2 linked regions of the Cohaesibacter sp. ES.047 genome follow. The protein of the gene in region 1 interacts with the protein of each later gene in a pairwise test. Links are inferred from orthologs where the notes say so. Each region holds a gene or a part of one and is shown in the gene's direction. Other genes may lie near its edges.

The links.
Region 2: the proteins of hflK (region 1) and ftsH interact in binary tests that used the Escherichia coli proteins (3 or more experiments, as listed by UniProt). The link is inferred for Cohaesibacter sp. ES.047 from one-to-one orthologs.

What each region holds. Positions count from the first base shown.
Region 1 is NZ_LT907844.1:4,990,793-4,998,588, reverse strand. What follows is about bases 2,131-5,114. They hold hflK (FtsH protease activity modulator HflK), read left to right. Parts: upstream 2,131-3,046; coding sequence 3,047-4,183; downstream 4,184-5,114. Other genes in these bases: hflC (protease modulator HflC), read left to right, coding at 4,186-5,114; CPH65_RS23180 (dihydrofolate reductase), read left to right, coding at 2,225-2,758. In the rest of the region: CPH65_RS23185 (glycoside hydrolase family 3 N-terminal domain-containing protein), read left to right, coding at 1-1,974; more of hflC, read left to right, coding at 5,115-5,184; CPH65_RS23165 (DUF2065 domain-containing protein), read left to right, coding at 5,260-5,445; CPH65_RS23160 (Do family serine endopeptidase), read left to right, coding at 5,611-7,062; CPH65_RS23155 (LysE family translocator), read right to left, coding at 7,099-7,707; CPH65_RS23150 (Lrp/AsnC family transcriptional regulator), read left to right, coding at 7,790-7,796.
Region 2 is NZ_LT907844.1:1,322,925-1,330,674, forward strand. The notes cover bases 2,963-5,900. They hold ftsH (ATP-dependent zinc metalloprotease FtsH), read left to right. Parts: upstream 2,963-3,440; coding sequence 3,441-5,360; downstream 5,361-5,900. Other genes in these bases: tilS (tRNA lysidine(34) synthetase TilS), read left to right, coding at 2,963-3,257; glmM (phosphoglucosamine mutase), read left to right, coding at 5,709-5,900. In the rest of the region: peptidoglycan-associated lipoprotein Pal, read left to right, coding at 103-582; tol-pal system protein YbgF, read left to right, coding at 854-1,909; more of tilS, read left to right, coding at 1,941-2,962; more of glmM, read left to right, coding at 5,901-7,052; CPH65_RS05935 (DMT family transporter), read right to left, coding at 7,143-7,750. UniProt on the Escherichia coli protein: Acts as a processive, ATP-dependent zinc metallopeptidase for both cytoplasmic and membrane proteins. Plays a role in the quality control of integral membrane proteins.

The sequences.
Region 1 (7,796 bases):
ACATGGAACCCGGACCTCATCAAAGAGGTGGGCGCGCAAATTGGTGAAGAGGCCCGTATGGTCGGTTGTCATCAGGGGCTCGCTCCGGTGCTTGACGTGGCGCGCGATGCCCGCTGGGGCCGGACCGAAGAAACCTTTGGCGAGGATCCCTATCTGTGCGGGCTGATGGCCACGCAATATGTCAAAGGGCTGCAGGGTGAAGCGCGCGACCTCCTGGCAACGCTGAAGCACTTTGCGGGCCATTCGGCCAGTGAAGGCGGACGCAACCATGCGCCTGTGCATATGGGATGGCGCGAGCTGAGCGACATGTTCCTGTTGCCGTTCGAGATGGCGGTCAAGTTGGGCAATGCAGGCTCGATCATGCCAGCCTATCACGATATCGACAATGAACCCGTGCACGCTTCACACCATCTGATGACCAAGGTTCTGCGCGAGGATTGGGGCTTTGATGGTCTGATCGTAGCCGACTATGTCGGGGTTTCCCTCCTTTACCAGCATCACGGCATCGCTGCCAACGAGGCGGAAGCCGCCGCTCTTTCCTTCAATGCCGGTCTCGATGTCGAATTGCCGGGCGATGATTGTGCCAAAGATCTTGGTGAGGCCGTCAAGCGTGGCCTCATCACGGAAGAGACGGTTGATGCGATCGTTCGGCGGGTGCTGCTCGAAAAATTCCGTATCGGTCTGTTCGAGAAGCCCTATGCCGATGATGCGGCCATCGTGCTGCAGTCGGATCGGTCCGTGGATGTGGCGCGCCAAGTCGCCGAGCAATCCGTCGTCATCCTGTCGAATAACGGCATCTTGCCGCTGTCGAACCTGAAAAACATTGTCGTTATCGGTCCGACGGCTGATGATCCGCTGGCCCTTCTGGGGGACTATAGTTTCCCTGTCCATCTCATTCAGAATAACGAGGCGGAGGAAGTTGCCAACGTGGTGACGCCACTTGCTGGCCTTAAGCAGAAGCTTGGCGATTCAACTTCGATCACCTATGCGCGCGGGTGCAATATTCTGGACGAGCGCAAGGCAGGGGCTCCGGTCTTTCCCGGTGACGTGGATGACAGCTCAAGCCTTGAACAGGCCTCTTCGTTGTCGATGCGTCTCGACATGATCCCAGAGGCTGTGGCGGCAGCTAAGGCGGCCGATGCCGCCATCGTCTGTGTGGGCGATTTGTCCGGCATTTTCCAGACCGGCACGGTGGGCGAGGGGTCGGATGTTGATTCCCTGCGGCTCCCCGGCGTCCAGCAGGAGCTTTTGGAAGCCGTTGTTGCAACGGGCAAGCCTGTGATCGTCGTGCTTTCAAGCGGTCGCCCTTACAATCTGGGTGGCCTTGAAGACAAACTGGCCGCGCAGGTCATGACCTTCTTTGCGGGGCAACAAGGGGGCTCGGCTCTGGCCGACGTTCTCACCGGTGCGGTAGAACCCTCTGGCCGCCTGACCTTGTCGATCCCGAAAAGTGCTGGTGCTGCACCTTATTTCTACAATCACAACTTCAAGAGTTCGGGCACGCCGATTGCTCGGCATTTCGGATCTCTTTATCCGTTTGGTCATGGCCTCGGATACACGGAGTTTGCCTATTCCGATGTTGCCTTGGCTGAAGAAGAGGTTGACTGCCAGACTGGCGAGGTTCGATTGTCGTTCACGGTGAGCAATAAGGGCGACCGCGCTGGCGTTGCCGTGCCGCAGCTTTATGTGCGCGATGAACTGGCCAGTGTCGTCCGTCCTGTCAAGGAGCTGAAAGCCTTCGCGCGGGTGCCGCTCGAGGTTGGTCAGAGCCGCAAGGTCACATTCGTCGTGCCGACCGATATGCTGAACTTCACCGGAGCCGAAGGGCACCGGATCGTCGAGCCAGGACATTTCTCCCTGATGGTTGGTGCCTCCAGTGCGGATATCCAGCTGCAGACCCGCGTCACACTGAAGGGGGATGTGCACAAGCTTGGCAAGACTTGGCGCATGCTCAGTGATGCAACGGTCGAATAGCAACGTTTGCTAGAGCCACCTGCCGCAAGGCCGCTTGTCGGTCTTGCGGCTTTTTTGGTTTTGATGGTCGTGAATGATGGCATCTTCTTAAAACTGACCTGCGACTGTCTGATGACGTGATCATTTTTCTTATTCTGCTGCTGTTGCTGCGGGTGACGTATCTAAAGATTGATGATACCAAGCCGGGTGTTTTCTCGAAGCATGATCTGCGTCCCTGCCCAAAGGGATCAAACGCAGGATGAAGGGCGATATGACAACAAGTGGCGAGCCAAAGCTGGTGTTTCATTATGCGGTCGCTGACAATGGCGTAATTGGCATGAACAATGCCATGCCGTGGCATGTCTCGACCGACCTCAGGCGGTTCAAAGAGATGACGATGGGCAAGCCGCTCGTGATGGGGCGGCGGACCTATCAGTCCATCGGGCGGCCTTTGCCGGGCCGTGCCAATATCGTTGTTACCCGCGATGAGGCCTTCAATCCGGAGGGCGTGATCGTTGTCGCGTCGCTCGAGGCTGCGCTTGACGTGGCACGCGCGCGTGCTCTGGCGGATCAGGTGGATGAAATCGCCGTGATCGGTGGCGGCACGATCTACAATGCCCTATGGGATCAGGCGGATCGCCTCTATGTCACCCATATACACGCGGCGCCTGAAGGCGACACGTTTCTTCCTGCAATTGATCCGGCCATGTGGTACACAGTCAGCAGTGAGGCTGATGTTCAGGGAGAACAGGACAGCGCGCCGATGTCTTTTGCTGTTTACGAGCGGATCGAAACACAAGGCTGATCTGACGCTCTGGCGAGCGTAGGCCTTTGCATCTCATCAGACAGAGGTTCGGTGCTTAAAGTGCGACGATCTGTACGCACCAACCAGCTTTTCGCGTCAAAAGCGGAATAGAGCGGGGAAATGGGCAGTTAAGTCTTGATTTTAGGCGATACCCTTCCCACCTTGTCACGAAAGTCGACTTTGCAAGTTGGACTGACAATTCCATATCTCAAGCATGACTTGTTAAAGGTCATGTCACGATTTATGGGCTAAGGACAGCTCAACGGGTTCTGAACATAAGGAAAAAGTATGCCTTGGAGCAATCAGAATGGTGGCGGTAGCGGTGGCCCTTGGGGCAGCGGTGGCGGTGGCAAAAATGGTGGTCCCTGGGGGCAAGGCCCTCAAAATCAGGGACCAAAGCCACCCGATCTGGAGGAAATGATCCGCAAAGGCCAAGAACGTCTCAAGCAAGTCTTCCCTGGTGGGGGCGGTTCGGGCGGTGGATCGCTCGGTGTCAAGGGTGTCGGCCTTCTTGCCGGTGCGGCTCTTGTCATCTGGATGGCCACTGGCTTTTACACCATTAAAGAAGGTGAACTGGGGGTCGAGTTGATCCTTGGCGAGCCGATGGCTGTGTCCACCTCCGGTCTGAACTACAACCTGCCTTATCCGATTGGACGCACTGAGACGGTCAACGTCGACCAGATCCGTGACGTCACCATCGGGGTGCGGGAATTCAATACCCAGCGCGGTTCGGTTCGGTCGCAGGATGTCCCGGAAGAAAGTTTGATGCTGACCGGTGATGAAAACATCATTGATGTCGACTTCAAGGTTCAATGGAACATCAAGGATCCTGAACAATATCTGTTCAATGTCGACAGTCCTGAAATTGCCGTCAAGCAGGTCGCTGAATCCGCCATGCGCGAAGTGGTTGGTCGCAACACCATGGACGAAATCCAGACCGGTGACCGTGTTGCGCGCCAGGTTGCCGCACGTGATCTGACGCAGCATATGCTCGACAAATACAAGGCCGGTATCCGGATCATTCAGGTCCAGCTGCAGGGTGTTGAACCGCCAGTGCAGGTGATTGATGCCTTCCGCGATGTGCAGGCCGCCAAGGCGGACAACGTTCGCATGCAGAACGAAGCTCAAGCCTATGCCAACAAGGTCGTGCCTGAAGCCGAAGGTCAGGCTGCCCAGATTCTGGAAGCTGCCAATGCTTATCGCGAGCAGACCGTTGCAGAAGCCCGTGGTCAGGCCGATCGCTTCAGCAAGGTTCTGAGCGAATATGAAAAGGCGCCTGAAATTACCCGCAAGCGCCTCTATCTCGAAACCATGGAAAAGGTTATGGGCCAGTCCGAAAAAATTATTATGGACAGCAATGGAGAGGGCAGCGGTGTTGTTCCTTATCTGCCGCTCAATGAACTGACCAAGAAAGCGGGGAACTGATCATGTCTGCAAAAGGAATTTTCGCACTGGTCGCCGCAGCCTTCGTCGCGGTTCTGCTTTATGGATCGATTTATGTGGTCTATCCGAGTGAGCAGGCTATCGTCACCCAGTTTGGCCGAATTGAACGGGCAACGCGTGATGCCGGGTTCTATTTCAAGGTTCCCTTCATCCAGAGCGTTGAATATCTCGACAAGCGTGCGCGCTATCTCGAGCAGTCCGAACGTGAGGTCATTGCATCGGACAAGAAACGCCTGATCATTGACTCCTTCGTGCGCTACCGGATCGTTGATCCGCTCGTTTTCAAACGTCAGGCCAAATTCCTGTCGAACTTCGAGAACCAGTTGAACGGCTTCATGGGATCGTCTCTTCGTGACGTGGTGGCCGATTTCGGTTTCCGCGAGATCGTGCGAGACAAGCGTGATGAGCTGGTTGAACTGATCCGCAAGAGTGTGAATGAAAAGACCATGCGGCTTGGTGTCGAAGTCGTTGACTATCGCATTCGTCGCGCCGATCTGCCGGAAGAAAACTCCGCTGCTGTCTATCGCCAGATGCAGACGGAACGTCAGCAGGAAGCCAACGGTATTCGCGCCGACGGTGAGAAGCTGGCCCAGCAGATCCGCTCGGTTGCTGATCGTAATGCGACCGTGATCGTCGCAAACGCTCGCCGTGATTCAGAAATCACGCGTGGTGAGGGGGATGCCCAGCGGAACAACATTTTCGCGCAAGCCTACGGCAAAAACCCGTCCTTCTTCGAGTTCTACCGCTCGATGCAGGCCTACGAGCGCAGTCTGGCCAACGGGGATACCCGTCTGGTACTGAGCCCGACGGGCGAGTTCTTCGGCTACTTCTCCGGTGCAGACGATCCGAACCCGGGAGCGGTACCTGCTGCCACGGGTCCGATTTCCGATCCGTCGGTTGAAGATGCTTCGGCACCAGCGAGAGTGGAAATTCCGGAAACAGTGGCTCCGGCCAATCCGGATGAGCCTGTTGCGGCTGAATAAATAGACAATCCCCGAGCCAAAACCGGCTCGGGGATTTTCGCATTCGCGTCTCTTTTCCAAGATCCTGAGGATTTCATGTCGGATTTCATCGCTGCATTCGGGCTGGTGCTGGTCATTGAAGGGCTGCTTTACGCCGTAGCTCCCGACAGCATGAAGCACATGATGCAACAGGTGATGGAGATGCCGGGCAATGCCTTGCGGATTGGTGGAGTGGTTGCGATGATTGCCGGGGTTTTTGTTGTCTGGCTGGCGCGCGGCTGACACCAAACCTCATGACAGATCCAGAAACTGCCATGCTTCTTTGTCACACAATGCAAAGAGGCTTTTTTTATGCTTAAAGGGCGCGATAAGATGCGCCCAAGAGTCGGAGTGGATGTGTGCCCGATGATGGCATGCTGAATTGTGGAAGGAACGCCCGCCATGTTGATGCGATCCAAAGTGATATGTTTTGCATTTGCCTTTTTGATGGGCGGCTTTCTTGCCGTTTCTGGCGGTCCTGCTGCCGCGCACGAGACCGAGCATGGCCCCAGAAGCGTTGCCGATCTGGCCGAGCGCTTGATGCCAGCGGTGGTGAATATCTCAACCCGCTCGCTCGTCGAGGCCAAAGGGCGCATTCCCATCCCGAAAGTGCCTGAGGGTTCGCCCTTTGAGGAGTTTTTCGAGGATTTCTTCGACAAGAACCAACCTTCAGGCGAGCGACAGAGGGCCGTTCAGTCGCTGGGGTCCGGCTTCGTCGTGGATGCTTCCGGCCTGATCGTGACCAACAACCATGTGATTTCCGGGGCTGACCGCATCACCGCCACCTTTGCCGATGGCATGGAGCTTGATGCCGAGGTTGTCGGACGCGACACCAAAACCGATCTGGCTTTGCTCAAGGTCGAGGCTGCCGAACCGCTCACCACGGTGGATTTTGCCACGGAAAAAGAGGTGCGGGTTGGGGATTGGGTGATGGCGATTGGCAATCCGTTCGGTCTTGGCGGGTCGGTTTCCATCGGAATCGTCTCTGCGCGCAACCGCGATATCAACACCGGACCCTATGACAGCTTCATACAGACCGATGCATCGATCAACCGGGGCAATTCGGGCGGGCCTCTGTTTGACATGCATGGCAATGTGGTCGGCGTGAACACGGCCATCATCTCACAGAGCGGTGCCTCCATCGGGCTCGGGTTTGCCATTCCTTCCAGCATTGCTGGCAAGGTTGTTGATCAACTGCAAACCTATGGCGAGACGCGGCGCGGCTGGCTCGGCATTCGCATTCAGCAGATTTCCGATGATTTGGCAGAAGGGCTTGGTCTTGGCGAGGCCAGTGGTGTTCTGGTCTCGTGGGTGAACGAGGACGGACCGGCTGAAGTCGCAGGGCTGAAGCCCGGAGATGTGATCGTTGGTTACAATGGTCAGGCGATCAAGGAAGTGCGTGATCTGACCCGTTCAGTTGCCGATACAGCGGTCGGCGAGACCGCCAAGGTCGAGATCCTGCGCAAGGGCGAGGCGATGGAAATCTTAGTTGTGGTGGGGCATCTGGAGACGAGTGAGATCGATTTGCCCACCAGCTCGGATTCCCAACAGAAGGAGCTGCCGGAGCTTTTCGGAATGCACATTACGAAGCTGACACCAGCGGAGCGCAAGAAACACAATCTGGGTGACAGTGTCGAAGGTGTGGTCATTCATGCTGTCCGGCCCGGCAGTTCTGCCGATGCGCGCGGCATCAAGGAGGGGATGGTCATCGTGGAGATGGACCAGACAATTGTCTCGACACCTCAGGACCTTATAGACAAGCTTGACTTGAAGCGGGAGCAGGGCAAGAAGACCGTGGTGTTCCTCATGGCGACGCCGGATGGTGGAGAATTCACCTTCGTACCGATGAAGATTGAATAGGCGCCCTCAAGCCAGAGGGTGAGTGCGCCCTTGGTGTTAGCTGTCGGCAAGCCCCAGAACCACCGGCAGCATCGACAGCACAAGCAACGTGGCCATGATCAGGTTGAACAGGAAGAAGGATCGCCTGCTGTGAAGCAGTCTGCGCATCTGTTGGCCCAGAATAACCCACAAGCCGCATGAAGGCAGATTGACCAGCGCAAAAATCAACCCTGCAAGGGCGATTGCGATATAGGTCTGTTCCTGAATGTAGGCGGTTGTTGTCGTGATCGCCATGGCAATGGCCTTGGGGTTGACCCATTGGAAGGCCGCGGCTTCGATAAAGCGCATGGGACGGCCTTGCGCACTCTGCGGGTTATCCGGTGGGGTGGCATTGACGATCCGCCAAGCCAGATAGAGTACAAACACCATGCAGACGACTTGCAGGCCCTTTGACAGCAACGCGTTGGAGGTCAGGAATTCGCTCAGACCGGCACCGACGATTGATGTCATGAAGACAAAGCCAAGGGACACTCCGAGGAGATGCGGCAAGCTTCTGACCAGTCCGAAATTGGCCCCTGATGCCATCAGCATCAGGTTGTTCGGCCCCGGCGTGATGGAGGTGGCAAAGGCAAACAGGATGAGGGCAAGTGCGTTTTCATAAGTCATGCACGCATAATACCTGCAATATGGAGCCTGATTTGCGCAAAATTCATTGGAACACCAGCATATTTTGCATATAATCGTCGTCATGGATC
Region 2 (7,750 bases), 3.7 Mb from region 1 along the record:
TGGGTAAGAAAAGGATTTGTTAACCATCTTTGCCAACCCGGTGTTAACCAGTCTCTCGGACAATGGTCCGATGTTTTTTTCTGCGAAAGAATGAGGATCGAGATGATATCCCTTCGCACCAAGTTTCCTGTTCGTGCTGCTTTTGGTCTTCTGCTGATGGTCGTACTTGCGGCCTGTTCTTCCAATTCTGACAAGCTGGCCAATCCGGGCATGTCTGCCAAACCTGGCACAGCGCAGGATTTCGTGGTCAATGTTGGTGATCGCGTGTTCTTTGACACCGATAGCTCCAATATCAATGTTTCGTCTCAGGCGACGCTGGACAAACAGGCGGTCTGGCTGAACCAGTATTCCAACTATCGCATCGCGATTGAAGGCCATGCCGATGAGCGCGGCACCCGCGAATACAACATTGCGCTCGGTGCCCGCCGTGCGAACTCTGTTCGCAACTATCTGGTTTCCAAGGGCGTGTCGGCCAACCGCATGTCGACCAAATCCTACGGCAAGGAACGTCCCGTTGCTGTTTGCAACGACATTTCCTGCTGGTCGCAGAACCGCCGTGCTGTGACGGCTCTTGCCAACTAGGGCGGCTTTGCCTGTGATCGTTTGATCGCGGCCATCAATGCCATTCGGCCATTTGCCGGCTCCGAAGGTTTTCGGGGCCGGTTTTTTGTTGCCGGTCCGCACAATGGTGGTGATCTACCCACAGTCTTGGCAGGGCGTTGGCGTGACTGCTTCATAATTTTGCCGCGAAATACGCGCAAAAGGCTTACGCTGCGTGAAGAATCCGCTAAGCTGCGGTTGCTGACAATCACAGATTGTTGCATTACCAAAAGATGATAATGAGAGGATTTCCATGATCAGATTTTTGTTCGCCATGCTTGCCGTCGCGTGGTGCGCAGGGGGAGCCGCCTTGGCGTCCAGTCCTGAATCGCTTGACGGGCTGGCAGAGCGCATCAATGTTCTGGAATATCAGGCAAGGGAGAGCGGTGTTCCACTGCCGCCGATGCCTATTCCGGATCAAGGTGCCGTTCAGGGCAAGCGTATTCAGGTCGCTCAATCTGCTGCCAATCTGGCTGTCAGGGTTGACCGGCTAGAAACCCAGATGCGTCAATATACCGGACAGATGGAAGAAATGAACTTCCGCATCCGGCAGCTGCAGGAGCAGCTGAAGCGCTTTCAGGAAGACAGCGAGTTCCGCTTTCAGGATCTCGAGAAGGGTAAGGGCCGTCGCAAGAGTTCGAGCAACACGCTGAACCAGCCAGCGGCGCCATCAAGCCAGCAGACCTTCGAACAGTTGGGGACCCCGCCGCAAACGCTGGGGAACCTGTCTCAACAGCGGGCACCGGACAACAATCTGGCCGAAAACTCCATCATCGGCCAACAGCCAGCCTCGCCGCAGTTCAACAACGGCCAGCAGCCTTCTTCTGGCCCGATCGATCTTTCTGCGATGCTGGGCGGCAATGTGTCCGGGCCATCTTCCCAGACCAATCCTGCGGCGCCCGCAATCCAGAACAGCTCGCTCACGGGGGATCCCGCGACCGATTATGATGTTGCCTATGGCTTCATCCTGCGTGGTGACTATCCTGCGGGTGAGGCGGCGTTTCGCCAGTTCGCTCAGGCCTATCCCAATGATGAGCTCGCCGCCAACGCCAATTACTGGATCGGTGAAAGCCGGTTCCAACAAGGGGATTACCGCGGTGCGATCGAGGTTTTCCTTGATGCCTATTCCCAGTTTCCCCAGTCCCAGAAAGCGCCTGACATGTTGCTCAGGACCGGCATGTCCCTGCATCAGATCAATGAGCGTGATGCTGCCTGCGCAACCTATGAAGAATTGCTGAGCAAGTTTCCCAACGCCTCGTCCGGCGTCAGACAAAAAGTTCGCGCCGAGATGCAAAGTGCCAAATGCTGAAACCTCGCAAGGGGCGGCTGCGCCTCTTGAAATGGATGAAATTGACGCCGTCCTTGCTCCGTTGCGTCAGTATGATCGCCTTTTGCTGGCGGTATCCGGTGGAGCAGACTCCCTCGCCTTGATGATTTTCTGCGCCGAGTGGCGGACCCGATGCGATGCGGCCCCTGAGATTATGGTAGCCAGCGTTGATCATGGGCTGCGCGCCGATTCTGCGAAAGAATGCGCCTATGTCGCTGATCTTGCGCGTACCTATGGTTTGGCGCACAGCACGCTTTCATGGCTGGAGCGCCCTGTGGGGGCGAGCCTTCAGGCACAGGCGCGGGATGCGCGCTATCGATTGCTTGCCGCGCATGCGGATGAGCGCGACTGTTCCGCGATCGTCCTTGCGCATCATCTGAACGATCAGGCGGAAACCGTGATCATGCGTCTGATGCGCGGGAGCGGCGTGACGGGACTTGGTGCTATTCACGCGGTTCAACCCTTTGGTGATCTCAAACTGCTGCGCCCTTTGCTTGATGTGCCGAAGGCCCGATTGATGGCAAGCCTTGTTGCGCGCGGTGCGGAATGGATCGAAGACCCGAGCAATCAAAGCCCCGATTACCTGCGTGTTCGGGTGCGCGGCCTGATGCCGCAGTTGGCCCAGGAGGGCTGTGATGCGGCGCGCCTCGCTGCGACCGCCCGGCGCATGCAAAGGGCGGATGATGCGCTGAACGGCCTTGCTGATGACGCCTTTCATGCCCTGCTGCGACGCGAGCCCGGCCGGGCCCTGTCTTTTGACCCTGAGGCCTATGCGAAGCTTCATGAAGAGGTTCGGCTTCGCCTCGGCCGCTTGATGCTTTGCGAAGTGGCGGGCCTTGGCTATCCGCCGCGCGAGGAGCGTCTGATTTCTCTTGATCGCAGCTTGTGTGACCTCGCCCAAGCAGGTGCCGGGGGTGGTGCCTTTCAAAAGAGAACAATGGGCGGCTGCTGTTTTGATTGGGTGAAGGGGCGAGTGTGGGTCTATCGTGAGCCGGGGCGCGCGCCGAAGACCGAGCCGATTGTGGATAACGCGGTCACTGATTGGCAGGGACTTTACGATATAAAGCTATTGCAAGATGCATCCGAGCATGCGGGCGATGCGTATATCAGAATGCTAGGGGCCGATGGCCGGAGTCTTCTGTTGCAGGATGGTCTCATTTTTTCTGCTGATCGTGCAGAAGGGGAGGCGCCACCGCTTGCGCTGATCGAAGCCCTGCCCGCGATCTGGTGGAGTGGAGCACCTCGTTTCGTGGTCGATTGGCCAGAAGTGGGCCGAATGAACAGAGTAGGGGTTGATTTTAAGGAAAAAAACACGAAATTCATGGACTAGAAGACCATAAATTAAACCATGGGTCTAAATTTGGGTAAGAAAGCGCATTCCTTGCCTTGGCAACGCCGACTTGACTCCCTAAATTCAGAAGAACTCGAAAATTTGCCGATTTATGTCATCGCGCTGGGAGGAATTTCCAAAGCATGATAATCGGTGTCCCCCGCGGGAACCAAGGGATTACATATGAACGCCAATTTCCGTAGCCTGGCTTTGTGGGTCATCATTGGCCTGTTGCTGGTCGCCCTCTTTCAGCTCTTTCAGAGCCCAACCCAGCAATCGAATTCTCAGGAAGTTCCGTTCTCGCAGTTCGTGAACGATGTTGAGCAGGGACGTGTGAAAGAAGTGACCATTACCGGTCAGCAAGTGACCGGGCAGATGTCCGACAACAGCAGCTTCCAGACCTACCTGCCGCAGAACGACACCACGCTCATTCCGACCTTAAGGAAAAACGGGGTAGCGATCACCGCCAAGCCGCCGACAGAGAGCTTCTCTTTGCTCAATGCGCTGATTTCCTGGTTCCCGATGATCCTCATTCTGGCTGTCTGGATCTTTTTCATGCGCCAGATGCAGGGCGGTGGTAAAGCCATGGGCTTTGGCAAGTCCAAGGCCAAGTTGCTGACCGAAGCACAGGGGCGCATCGTCTTTGACGACGTGGCTGGTGTGGATGAAGCCAAGGAAGATCTGCAGGAAATTGTTGAATTCTTGCGCGATCCGCAAAAATTCCAACGCCTTGGTGGACGCATTCCGCGCGGGGTGCTGCTCGTCGGCCCTCCGGGTACCGGTAAAACCCTTTTGGGTAAAGCGGTCGCTGGGGAGGCCAATGTGCCCTTCTTCTCGATTTCCGGTTCGGACTTCGTTGAAATGTTCGTTGGTGTCGGCGCGTCCCGTGTGCGCGATATGTTCGAGCAGGCCAAGAAGAACGCGCCTTGCATCATCTTCATCGATGAGATTGATGCGGTGGGTCGTCATCGTGGTGCCGGTCTTGGTGGCGGCAATGACGAACGCGAACAGACGCTCAACCAGTTGCTCGTTGAAATGGATGGTTTCGAGGCCAATGAGGGCGTGATCCTTGTTGCCGCGACCAACCGTCCTGACGTGCTCGACCCTGCCTTGATGCGTCCGGGCCGTTTTGACCGCCAGATCGTGGTGCCCAATCCCGATATCACCGGTCGCGAAAAAATCCTCAAGGTCCATATGCGCAATGTGCCGTTGGCTCCGGATGTGGATCTCAAGACCCTTGCTCGCGGAACGCCCGGCTTCTCAGGTGCTGACCTGATGAACCTTGTCAACGAGGCTGCCCTGTTGGCTGCGCGTCGTGACCGCCGTCTGGTTTCCATGTCCGAATTCGAGGATGCCAAGGACAAGGTCATGATGGGTGCGGAACGCCGTACGCTGGTGATGAGCGAGGAAGAGAAGAAACTCACTGCTTATCACGAAGCCGGCCATGCGCTCGTTGCACTGCATATGCCTGCCTCTGATCCGATCCACAAGGCGACGATCATTCCGCGCGGTCGCGCGCTTGGTATGGTGATGCGGTTGCCAGAAAAAGATCAGGTCTCCCTCACGCGTGCAAAATGTTATGCCGACCTCGCTGTTGCCATGGGCGGGCGTGTCGCCGAGGAAATGATCTTCGGTTACGAAAAGGTCACCTCGGGTGCGTCTGGTGATATTCAGATGGCAACGCGCCTGTCACATGCCATGGCCACCCAGTATGGCATGTCCGATGAGCTGGGTCCTTTGCTCTATTCGGAAAATGAAGAAGAGGTCTTCCTTGGTCATTCCGTGGCGCGCCAGCAGAATGTTTCGGATGAAACCCAGAAACTCGTCGACAGCGAAGTGAAGCGATTTGTCGAAGAAGGTTATCAGAAGGCCAAGCAGATTTTGGGTGATAAGAAGGATGAACTGATCTCCATTGCTGAAGGGTTGCTTGAATATGAAACCCTGAGCGGACAGGAAATCCGGGATCTGCTCGATGGCAAGCCTCCCGTGCGTGACGATGACGATGGTCCGATCACGACCAAGGGCTCTGCTGTTCCCTCCACCGGCGCCGTCAAGAAGGGTGGTGAACCCGATGGCGGCATGGAGCCGCAGCCACAAGGCTGATGGCCGTGTATCGTTCCAAGATTTTGAAAAGCGCCCCAACCGGGGCGCTTTTTGTTTGTTTGGCTTTTGTTGGTGAGATTCCCTTGCAATGCAGCGGTGTTTGAGCAAGAAGGCCTTGTAACAAGCGGCAACAATGTTTGACCGCCCGTGCGGAGAAAGTTGGCCCAAATCCGAGCAAATCAATATAGAGAGATAACGAAGCGTATTTACTTCGATTTAGAAGCTTTGTTCTAAAACGGGGTAAGACGGAATCGATTGCGGGCCGGTAAATCGGGAGCATCGAAGCGGATAAACTGTTCGCTGCGTTGGGTGCTCCGGGCGTGGCCCTTGAAAGGTTGAATGGGATTGATGGGAAAGTATTTCGGAACAGACGGGATTAGAGGGCACGCGAACCGGTTCCCGATGACTGCGGAAATCGCGATGAAAGTGGGTATGGCGACGGGCAAGATCTTCCGGCGCGGCGACTTTCGGCATCGTGTGGTGATCGGCAAGGATACGCGTCTGTCCGGTTACATGCTTGAACCGGCTCTGACTGCCGGGTTCACGGCGATGGGAATGGATGTCTTTCTGCTTGGTCCGGTGCCAACGCCCGGCGTTGCGATGCTGACCCGGTCCTTACGCGCCGATCTGGGTGTCATGATCTCGGCTTCGCACAATCCTTATCAGGACAATGGCATCAAGCTGTTCGGCCCCGACGGCTACAAGCTGTCCGACCAGATCGAAGCGGAAATCGAAGAGCTGCTCGAAACGGATATGAACCAATATCTGACGCGGCCTGACCGGCTGGGACGTGCCAAGCGGATCGAAGGCGTGCATGACCGCTACATCGAATTTGCCAAGCGCACACTACCGCGCTCCCTGTCGCTTGACGGGTTGCGCGTCGTGATCGATTGCGCCAACGGGGCGGCCTATCGGGTGGCGCCCGATGCGCTGTGGGAGCTGGGCGCCGAGGTCATCAAGATCGGTGTCGAGCCTGATGGCTTCAACATCAATGACAATTGCGGTTCCACCTCGGTCGGAACGCTGGTCTCCAAGGTTCGTGAAGTGCGGGCCGACATCGGTATTGCGCTTGACGGTGACGCCGATCGCGTGATCATCGTTGATGAGAAAGGCAAAGTGGTTGATGGCGATCAGTTGATGGCGGTTGTCGCCGAGCGCTGGTCCAAGGACAACCGCCTGACCGCTCCGGGCATTGTTGCGACGGTGATGTCCAACCTCGGGTTGGAGCGCTTCCTCAATGGCATGAAGCTGTCTCTAGTGCGCACCAAGGTGGGCGACCGCCATGTGGTGGAGCATATGCGCGCGCACAATTACAACGTTGGCGGCGAGCAGTCGGGCCATCTGGTTCTTAGTGATTACTGCACCACCGGGGACGGGTTGATCTCGGCTCTTCAGATTCTGGCAGTGGTTGCCAAGCTCGGCAAGCCCGTCAGCGAGGTGTGCAACCGGTTCGAGCCAGTGCCGCAACTTCTCAAGAATGTCCGTTTCAGCGAAGGAGAACCGCTTGAAGCGGAGAATGTGAAAAAGGCCATTGAGGCAGGCGAAAAGAAATTCGGCGAGAATGGCCGCATCGTCATTCGTGCCTCTGGCACCGAGCCACTCATTCGCGTTATGGCGGAGGGCGATTCCCCGGATATGGTGCGCGACGTTGTTGATGATATCTGTGAAGAGGTCCGCAAGGCGACGCTTTGATCGCTCGCGCACCGACTTCAATGCTCAGAGGGCCGCTCGTTTTCGGGTGGCCCTTTTTTGTCAGGTTGAAATTGTTGAAGCGGGTCTGTTTCAGAGCAGATTTTTTCTCATGGGCAGCGGGAGCTTGCGTTCGCTGATGGCGATGCCGAGCATGATCACCGCAAAGCCAATCCAGGCCGACGGCGACAGGGTCTCACCCAGAAGGGTTATGCCGCCAAGCGCGGTGAAAACGGGAATGAGATAGTTGCTTGTGGCCACAAATCCCGCGGTGGTCTGAGAGAGCAGGGTGAACAGGACCAGGGTTGCAAAGGCGGTTGGCACAAGGCCGAGATAGAGCAGGATCGACCATTTGGCGATGCTTGCCTCGACCGCAAAACCATTCGGCTCGAGACCCAAGGCCGCGATGATCAGCAATGTGGCTGCGGTTGTCACCACGGCGGTCGCCTTGTCGATATTGTCGGCGGGCGGCATTCTTCGTGTTGAGACACTGTTGAGGGCATAGCAGAAGCTGGCAATGAAGATGGCAATCTGGCCGATTACTTCTGCTTTGCTCGTTGCTGACAGGCTCGACAAGTCAGGCTTGATGATCAGAACCACACCAACGAACCCGATCAGGAACCCGACTGCCTTGGACCTGGTGAGCTTCTCGTCGGACAGCAATAGGTGTGCCATCAGCATGACCGACAGGGGGACTGTTC